Regions from separate parts of the Paenibacillus sp. PK1-4R genome, predicted to be linked through region 3. Evidence: predicted binding sites of a transcription regulator. Region 3 holds the regulator's gene; each other region holds the start of a gene.
The links. The regulator Rex, encoded in region 3, represses fermentation and respiration genes when NADH is low (regulators of the CRP and FNR family bind a similar motif). The targets are predictions, from matches to a motif close to TTGTGAAATATTTCACAA.

Region 1 (3,288 bases), 2.7 Mb from region 3:
GGGCGTATTGCTCGTAGGTCCTCCAGGTACCGGTAAAACGTTGCTCGCTCGTGCCGTAGCCGGTGAAGCGGGTGTACCATTCTTCAGTATTTCAGGTTCCGACTTCGTTGAGATGTTTGTCGGTGTCGGTGCATCACGTGTACGTGATTTGTTTGAAAATGCGAAGAAAAATGCGCCATGTATCATCTTTATCGATGAGATTGATGCTGTAGGACGTCAGCGTGGTGCTGGTCTTGGTGGTGGTCACGATGAGCGTGAGCAAACACTCAACCAGTTGCTCGTTGAAATGGACGGTTTCGGAGCTAACGAAGGTATTATCATCGTAGCTGCAACGAACCGTGCAGATATTTTGGACCCTGCCTTGCTGCGTCCAGGACGTTTTGACCGTCAAATTACGGTTGACCGCCCTGATGTAAGAGGTCGTGAAGCTGTCCTGAAAGTACATTCCCGTAATAAACCACTGACCAAAGATGTGAAAATGGATATTATCGCGAAGCGTACAACAGGTTTCTCTGGTGCGGATTTGGAGAATCTCTTGAACGAAGCGGCATTGCTTGCAGCGCGTCGTAACCGTAAAGATATTTCCATGAAGGAAGTTGACGAAGCGATTGACCGTGTCATCGTTGGTACGGAGAAGAAAAGCCGTGTCATCAGTGATCGCGAGAAACGAATCGTTGCTTATCACGAAGCAGGTCATACCATTGTAGGATATTTCCTCGAACATGCTGATATGGTACATAAAGTGACCATTATTCCGCGCGGACGTGCGGGTGGATATGTAATCATGTTGCCAAAAGAAGACCGTATGCTGGTTACCAAGCAGGAACTGTTGGATAAAGTAACCGGACTTCTCGGGGGTCGTGTAGCTGAAGAATTGTTCATCGGAGAAATTGGTACTGGTGCATACAGTGACTTCCAGCAAGCGACAGGTATTGTTCGCAGCATGGTTATGGAATACGGTATGAGTGAGAAATTGGGACCTATGCAATTCGGAAGTTCACAAGGACAGGTATTCCTTGGTCGGGATATCGGTCATGAACAGAATTACTCGGATTCCATTGCTTATGAGATTGATCAGGAAATGCAACGCTTTATCAATGACTGTTATGAGAAGTGTAAAGACTTGCTTGTTAAACATTCAAAAGAGATGCACCTGATCGCTCAAACTTTGCTTGAGGTAGAGACTTTGGAAATGGATCAGATCAAGCAATTGATCGAAACAGGTTCTTTGACTCCAAAAGCAGAGAATGACAATGATGGTGAAGGCACACCAACTGAAGGCGGAGAGCCAATCATCGACAACATCGGTGATGTGCGTGTCCGTATTCAAGGTAAAGATGAAACGCCTGAGCCACCAGCCGGAGATATTCCAAACGAAGCTCCGAATCTGGAAAAGGGTAATAACAATAACCCGGATGATGGCGGAACAAAGCCAACGTCTTAATGTATAATACATCTGGCTAGGATAGCAGGTGAAATCAAGAGAGCCCCTGGGGCTCTCTTTTTTTATCCATTATTTTAAAAGAGGATAGATAAAGATAAACGGGAGTTAGATGGCGAACCAGTTAGCAAACAGGTGGTTACAGCGCTGTTCCGGGCCTTTTTCATTTATTGACAGAGTCGTGAACGTTGTGTAAATTAGTTGTTAAACCGCTTGTGATTCGTTTCTCAAGCGAAGATAACGACTTAGGTTAGCCCACGAAACAGCGCATGACGCTGTCCCGATAAAGGAGAGGATCACAGGTGGAAGCTCTGGCTTTAGAGCGCAAGGCTGAGATGAACCGCGAGCTGCGTGCGCGGCTTATGGAGTTGAAGAAGGAACGTAATGCCATTATTCTTGCCCATTATTATCAACGTGACGAAGTACAGGAGGTTGCCGACTTCCGTGGAGATTCGTTTCTGTTAGCCCAGAAGGCAGCACAAACAGATGCGGATGTGATCGTTTTCTGTGGTGTTCATTTTATGGGTGAAAGCGCTAAAATTCTTGCGCCAAATAAAACAGTTATTATCCCGGACGAACGTGCGGGCTGCCCAATGGCAGATATGGTGAATGTGGATGGACTACGCAAATTGAAAGCACAACATCCTAATGCCAAGGTGGTTACGTATATCAATTCCTCGGCTGAGATCAAAGCAGAGACTGACATCTGTTGTACATCGGCGAACGCAGTCCGGGTTATTCAATCGGTGGATTCCGACGAAATTATCTGGGTACCGGATAAAAACCTGGGACATTATGTGCAGCAGCATACAGACAAGAAAATGATTATCTGGGAAGGTTATTGCAACACTCACGATATGCTTACAGTCAAAGATGTGGTGGAGATGAGAGCCAAGCATCCAAATGCAGAGTTTGTTGTCCATCCAGAGTGTCGCCCTGAGGTTGTAGAAATGGGTGATTTTGTAGGCAGCACAACAGCTATTCTGGAGTATTGCAAAAATTCAGCAGCGAAGGAATTTATCGTAGGTACCGAAGATGGTACAGGATATCAGCTTCGTCTGGATAGTCCGGATAAACAGTTCCACTTTGCTACCAAGTTCCTCGTATGTCCCAACATGAAGGTGAACAACTTGAAGAAACTGGTGAAATGCCTGGAAACGATGAAGCCGCAAATCTACGTGCCACCGGCCGTTGCCGACAAAGCCAGAGAATCACTAGAGCGCATGTTGTTGGTAAAGTAGGATGCGCTACTCTTGCTCCAAGACAGGTGAATAACATGATACCGCAATATTTAGTTGATTTTGATCTGTCTGCGCTACCCATGGTAGAGACGGATGTACTGGTTATAGGCTCAGGGATTGCTGGTTTGTTTACTGCCATTAAGGCAAGTGAACAACAACGTGTGTTAATGATCACGAAGAAGTCATTACTTGAAAGTAACACCAGATATGCGCAGGGGGGCATCGCTGCGGTTATTGCTGAGGATGATTCACCTGCTTACCACTTGCAGGATACACTTGTAGCAGGAGCGGGCTTATGCCGCTCCGAAGCGGTAGAGGCATTGGTGAATGAGGGTCCGGACGGAGTGAAGGAACTGATTCGTTTGGGTACTTTATTTGATCTGGAGAACGGCGAGTTGGCGTTGACGCAGGAAGGTGCGCATAGCCACCGCCGTATTTTGCATGCCAACGGAGATGCAACAGGATATGAGATTGTACGTGCGCTTGCGGTCGAAGTGAATGAACATCCCGGAATTGAAGTATGGGATGAGCATTTTGTTATTGACCTGATTACAGATCGAGGGGAATGCATTGGCGCTCTGGTTCAGAAGGATGACGGATCGCAAG
Region 2 (3,288 bases), 190 kb from region 3:
GGATGGCGAGTTCACAATAATCCGTCCGGTTTGCAGACGATCTGCAAATTTGCCGATCACTTCTTCATTTGTGGAGTGGATAACCGAGGAGTGACCCATGCCGCCAAAAGCAACCACTTCTGCTGCACGCTCAATACCCTCTGCTGCCGTTTTAACTTTGTAACAAGCAAGTACCGGACTTAATTTCTCAGCCGACAATGGGAATTTGGTACCTACCCCTTCAATCTCGGCCACGAGAATTTTGGTGCCTGCTGGAACTTCAATACCGCACAATTTCGCAATGCTTACCGCAGATTGACCAACAATCGCCGGGTTCACAGCACATTTCTCGGCATTAATCGCACCTGCTGTCAATTTTGCTGCTTCATCTTTGTTAACAAAGTAACAGCCATTGGCTATCATTTTTTTCTTCACTTGATCGAAGATCGGTTCTTCAATGATGACCGCTTGTTCGGAAGCACAGATCATGCCGTTATCGAAAGATTTGGACAGGATCAAATCCGTCACTGCCTGATTGATATCAGCACTTTTCTCGATAAAGCAAGGAACGTTACCCGGTCCTACGCCCAGTGCAGGTTTACCACAGCTATACGCTGCACGTACCATTCCTGATCCGCCTGTTGCCAGAATGAGAGCCACATCATTGTGATTCATCAGTTCGTTTGTACGATCCATAGAAGGATCATCAATCCACTGAATACAATCCGCTGGTGCACCATGTTTCACAGCCGCTTCCAACAGGATTTTAGCAGCTTCCCGGCTACAATTCTGTGCAGATGGGTGGAAACCAAAGATGATTGGGTTACGCGTCTTGATGGAGATCAGTGCTTTAAACATCGTTGTTGATGTTGGATTCGTAACCGGGGTAATCCCCATAATAATACCGACCGGCTCCGCAATTTTCTGGAAGCTCTCATACTCGTTATCTTCAATCACACCTACGGTTTTGTCATACTTGATGCTGTGGTATACATATTCAGTTGCAAATATATTTTTGGTGATTTTATCCTCATATACTCCGCGGCCTGTTTCTTCTACGGCCATCTTGGCGAGCATCATGTGTTTATCCAGACCCGCAAGCGCCATCGCTTGCACAATCCGGTCAATCTGCTTCTGGTCCATCTTCATGAATGCGGCGTGTGCTTTATTCGCTTTGTCGATTAACGTTTGAATATACTGACCTGCTGTCGGTTCTTTTGCTGGGGCGACTTCGTTCTTTACAGCCATCTCCCTCATCCTCCTAAAGGTTCGTATTAGTTTGTCTCTCTCGTTTACATTCACATCGTAACATGACAATAAACTTAATTATGTGATTTTTTTCACAAAGTATAACAAATTTAATTTAAGTTTTGTAGTGTCCTTCATACGACCATTTTCACTTCCTATTTAAAATATAGGGCTGTAAAATTCATCCTCTCCATTAAAAGTGAATTTTATCACAATGTTTGAAATTTCGTCATTTTTGCCCCCTTTACTTCCCCCTCAAACGGTAAGATTAGGTATATACTGAACTTAAAAATTGAACCACCGCAATTTGTACCGTCCTTCCTCCCGGCCGAGATGACCCTGATCAGGACGGCAACGGTTTGCGGCGAACCTCGGAGGCTACTGCTTACTACAGAAGGTCGTCCGATGGACATAAAGGGGAGATAGACTTATGAGAGAACTAACAACTGTACTGGAAAAGCGCGGTAATACCAACTGTTTCTCGGAAGCAAATTTCAACCATCTGCTGGTTACCATGAAAGATAGAACTTATCCGGAAGGTACACATCTGTACTGGGAAGGCGACATCTCTGACAAACTTTATTATATGAAACGGGGTCGTGCCCAGATCACCAAATCCACGGATGAAGGCAAGGAACTGATCATGTACATGTATCAATCCGGTGATATGATTGGCCAGGCTGATCCCTTCTTTGGCTCTAAACACAGCTTCTCAGCGGAAGTGCTGGAGGATAGTGAGATTGGTGTACTGGAGCATAAAGACTTGGAGATGTTAATCTGCCAGCATTGTGACTTTGCGATCGACTTTATGAAATGGATGGGCATCCACCACCGGTTGACACAGACCAAATTCCGGGATCTCATGTTATATGGCAAACCGGGTGCACTCTGCTCCACCCTCATTCGGTTGTCGAATTCGTATGGTGAGCCTCATGGGGAGCATGTCATTATTCACAAAAAAATCACCCACACGGACCTGTCCAATATGATTGGAGCCACACGTGAAAGTGTAAACCGCATGTTAAGCGATCTGCGTAAGAAAGATGCGATTGAATATGACAATGGCATGATTGTTATCAAAGATCTGAAGATGCTGCAAGGGATCTGTCACTGTGAACTTTGCCCGAACGAGATCTGTCGTATTTAATATTTGAATATGTTAATCGGATATTGCTTATATATTATAATGAAAAAAGCCCAGTTCTCTAAAAAGAGATTGGGCTTCTTGGTATACTTAGGATGCATTGGTCAATTCAAGCTTTACCGCATCACGTGGATTCAATTTCATGTCCAGACCATTTTCCATTAATTCTTTGTCATTCACCATAATGACCCACCGCTCATTCATACGAGGTGTGACATTCTCGACCGAAACGACAAATTTGTTATTCTCCGACATTCTTACAATGCCGCTGGACTTCAACACATCACGAACTGTGCACTCTTGAACGTAGACGCCGGCATATTGACGATTAAGGGTTGGCATAATGTTTCCACCGCTAACCTTGAGTAACGTTGTCTGATATGCAACGCCATCTCCCCCACTGTCAGCGGCTTTCACGTAAATGATCACTTCATCTTTGGCATGAAGTTCCATGTCCCAATCTTCCTGCTCAATATCCTTGCCATTTAATTTGACAGCCCAGCTAAGCGAAGAATCCAGAGAAACTTCACCGACGGATTGAATCCGTTTGCCATCTGCCGTAAAATCAACCAGTCCGCTATTGAGTAATGCTTTTTTGAGTGTCAATCCCTCACTAAAATCTCGCTTAATGGACTTTGTTGCATCAGGCAAAAACGTACTGCCATCTACAGCCACTGTGATCGTATTCGCTGTTTCTGTCTCCTTGACAATTGGCTGCTCAGAAGGCTGTGTCTCACTACAACCAGCCAAGATCGCCAGTAGGAGCAAACATACACCTATGTAACCGGGGATTTTCTTCATCATGTAGGTAACACCACCCTGCGTAAAATCATTCACCCTGTTGTCCATAACCTCTATTATGGCACAACTTTCGGCAAAAAAAAGTGTCAAAGCCGTTACTTTTATAGGGTGTCCCC
Region 3 (3,288 bases):
TTCGGACATGCCATTCTGCAGCAGCTCACTGTGTACAGCGTTTGCACCCTTAGCCGGTTGATTGTTTGCATCGAATTTAACCCAGACCATAACATCCTGGTTATCCTTATTTTTACCGATCAGTGTCCAGTAGATGTTGTCAGAGCCTTCTTTGTCTCCCCAGATGTACTTGCGCAATTCATCATAGGATGTAATGCCCAGTTGCTTCTGTGCTGCTTGTATGGCGAGCGCTTCTTCCTTACGTTGGTCCTGTGTGACATAGACGTAATAACGCTGAAGTCCAAACAGAATCAGAACCAGTGCAAGCAGCGAAATCCATATCCACTTCTTTTTTTTCTTCAAAAGCCGAACTTCCTTTCCCTATGATGCTCTGTCCTGCAATTAACGAGCAAGCAGACCATCAAATGCCAATTGAGACTCACGCAAAATGCGCTCTTCATCCAGCGTCAGACATTCGCCGTGTTTCACCACTTGTTTCCCATCCACCCATACGTGCTCTACATCTTTGGCAGAAGCCGAGTAGATGGTATGCGAGATCAGGTCTGTATGTGGATAGAAATGTGCCTGTTCAATGTCCAAAGCGATAAAATCAGCCTTCATGCCAACCTGGAGTGCTCCGGTATTGTTCAAGAAGATGGATTTGGCACCGTATGACGTTCCGAGGAGTAACGTTTCGCCTGCTGGCACTGCCGTCGGGTCACCAGATACACCTTTGTGGATCAATGCAGCCAGTCTCATTTCCTCGAACATATCCAGGTTGTTGTTGCTTGCCGGTCCGTCTGTTCCGAGTGACACGGTAACTCCTGCTTTCAGTAACGCAGGAACCCGCGCAACACCGGAAGCGAGTTTCAGGTTACTTCCCGGGTTATGGGATACAGCCACATCATGACGGGCCAAAATTTCAATCTCTTCGTCATTCAGATGCACCGCATGTGCAACCAGGGATGGACGGGAGAAAAAGCCCAGTTTCTCCAGATGTGCCACAGGACGCAGTCCATAATCAGCCACGTTCTGCTCCACTTCACGAAGCGTTTCAGACATATGTGTATGGAGAGGAAGGTTCAGGTCGTTCGCAACCTGCACAAGCTTCTCTATGTAGTCAGGAGGGCATGTATATGGTGCATGTGGCGAGATTACGGTTGTAATGCGACCATCTGCCTGTCCATTCCACTCACGTGCAAACGCTGCCGACTCCTCCAGCTTCCGCAGTTGCTCTTCTTCCGAGCACAGCCCGATTACACCACGTGCCAGTGCTGCTCTAACGCCTGATTGCTCCACAACTTTGGCAACTTGATCCATGTGATCGTACATGTCCAGGAAAGCTGTAGTTCCGCCTTTCAACATTTCAAGCACCGACAGGGAAGTTCCCCAATATACATCTTCTGAAGTCATTTTCGCTTCCATCGGCCACATCTTTTCCTGCAACCATACTTGCAACGCAAGATCGTCTCCGTGCCCTCTGAGCAACGACATTGCTGCATGACCATGCGTATTGATCAGACCCGGCAGGAAGAACAGTCCTTTTCCATCCACTTTGGTACAATTTTTGTCTCCATCCGGCAATGTCTCACCAATATGCACAATCTTGTCATCCTCGACAACCATATATCCTTGAACCACGTTCCATGTTGTGCCGCCTTCATTAACGGCAAATTTGCCGTTGTGAATTACCCATCTATTTGTTGTCATCTTCCTCGTCGTCCTTTCCAGTCTCCAAGTAATAGGCCAAACTAAGCAGATCCGTTGTAAAGTCAGCATGGTGAATGCGGATATGCGGCGGTGTTTTTAGAATTGTTGGTGCAAAATTAAGGATCGCTTCAATTCCTGATTCAATAAGCTGATCCGCAACATTTTGGGCTTCCGTATCCGGAACCGTGATAATACCGATGCGGATGTTTTCCGTTTTAACCGCTTCCGTCAATTCATTCATTGGTTTTACCGTCAAACTGTTGATTTGGCTACCAATCTTCGGTCCATATGCATCAAATACAGCAACAATCTTCATGTTGTCTTTCAGATATGCGTTGTAGTTGGACAAGGCTTGACCGAGATTACCCGCGCCTACCAGAGCTACATTAATTTGCTGATCGATTTTGAGAATGTGACGAATTTTCTCAATCAAATAAGATACATCATACCCGATTCCTTTACGACCAAAATCACCGAAGTAAGCCAGGTCTTTACGAATTTGGGCCGGATTCAGATCCAGCCTCTGTCCAAGCTCTTGAGAAGAAACAGTAGCCACCTCACGCTGATGCAACTCGTTCAAATAACGCAAGTATACAGGCAGACGGCGTACCACCGCTTCCGAAATTTTATCCGATTTCATTCTTGCTCCCCCTTACCAAGGCCACGATAAAATAATAGATGAAAAGATGAGCATCCTGTATAAACTCAAAGATAAACGTGACATTTTATACAGAATGCTCCTTGTAATTTAGGTTATAAGTTCTTACGTGCAGCTGCTTTAATCGGATACGGAAATATCTAATAAAGTTTAACGCCAAACGATAGTGTCATGCAATGATATAACGAACAAAACAACCATTATTTTTGTTCATTAGCAGGTTTTTCCAACCACTCGGTAATTCGTGGAACCATCTGCTCCGTGAGCATGTGTTCCATTTTGGGACCAGGTAAAGAATATAAAAAGAATTTACCATAGTACGCTTCAATCACCCGTGTATCATAAACAATGACAATTCCTCTGTCCTTCGCTGTACGCACCAACCGGCCAAATCCCTGCTTGAAACGAATGACCGCTTGCGGCACGGACAGTTTCATGAACGGATTTTTCTTCTGTTCCTGAAGCAGCTCACTCTTGGCTTCCACCAACGGATGATTCGGTGGCTGGAAAGGCAGTCGCACAATAGCGAGACAGGTTAGCGCCTCACCCGGGATATCTACACCCTCCCAGAAGCTGCTTGTACCCAGAAGTACCGTAGCTTTGGCATCTTGGAACCTGCGAGTCAGCTTGGAGCGGCTTCCACTGTCAACGCCTTGCCCAAGCAACGAGATATCGTTACCAGACAGTGCCTCCTTCAGCGGATCATAGACCTGTCGCAACATCTTGTATGAAGTAAACAGAACCATCATGCGTCCACGCGTGGCAATTGCCGTCTCTGCGAGTGATCGCACCAGCATATTAACAAAGTGCGCATCACCCACACTGCCCTTCACACTCGGGAAATCACGCGGAATCACCAGAAGTGCCTGATCGCGATAGTTGAAAGGTGATGGCAGCATCGAAGTTAACAACCGATTATTCTCGGAAGCTTCCTGCAAGCC

Region 1: a site for Rex is predicted at 1,655-1,672, ahead of nadA (quinolinate synthase NadA). Genes of this name have one in related genera too.
Region 2: a site for Rex is predicted at 1,308-1,325, ahead of adhE (bifunctional acetaldehyde-CoA/alcohol dehydrogenase). Genes of this name have one in related genera too.

What each region holds. Positions count from the first base shown of each region.
Region 1 covers NZ_CP126535.1:64,777-68,064, forward strand. Annotated here, with positions in the region: gene ftsH (ATP-dependent zinc metalloprotease FtsH) at 1-1,444, shown strand, start outside; gene nadA (quinolinate synthase NadA) at 1,744-2,682, shown strand; gene nadB (L-aspartate oxidase) at 2,718-3,288, shown strand, end outside.
Region 2 covers NZ_CP126535.1:4,539,443-4,542,730, forward strand. Annotated here, with positions in the region: gene adhE (bifunctional acetaldehyde-CoA/alcohol dehydrogenase) at 1-1,227, opposite strand, end outside; gene QNO02_RS19705 (Crp/Fnr family transcriptional regulator) at 1,658-2,374, shown strand; gene QNO02_RS19710 (hypothetical protein) at 2,462-3,175, opposite strand.
Region 3 covers NZ_CP126535.1:4,352,243-4,355,530, forward strand. Annotated here, with positions in the region: gene QNO02_RS18755 (cell wall elongation regulator TseB-like domain-containing protein) at 1-342, opposite strand, end outside; gene QNO02_RS18760 (amidohydrolase) at 382-1,689, opposite strand; gene QNO02_RS18765 (redox-sensing transcriptional repressor Rex) at 1,676-2,329, opposite strand; gene dinG (ATP-dependent DNA helicase DinG) at 2,548-3,288, opposite strand, start outside.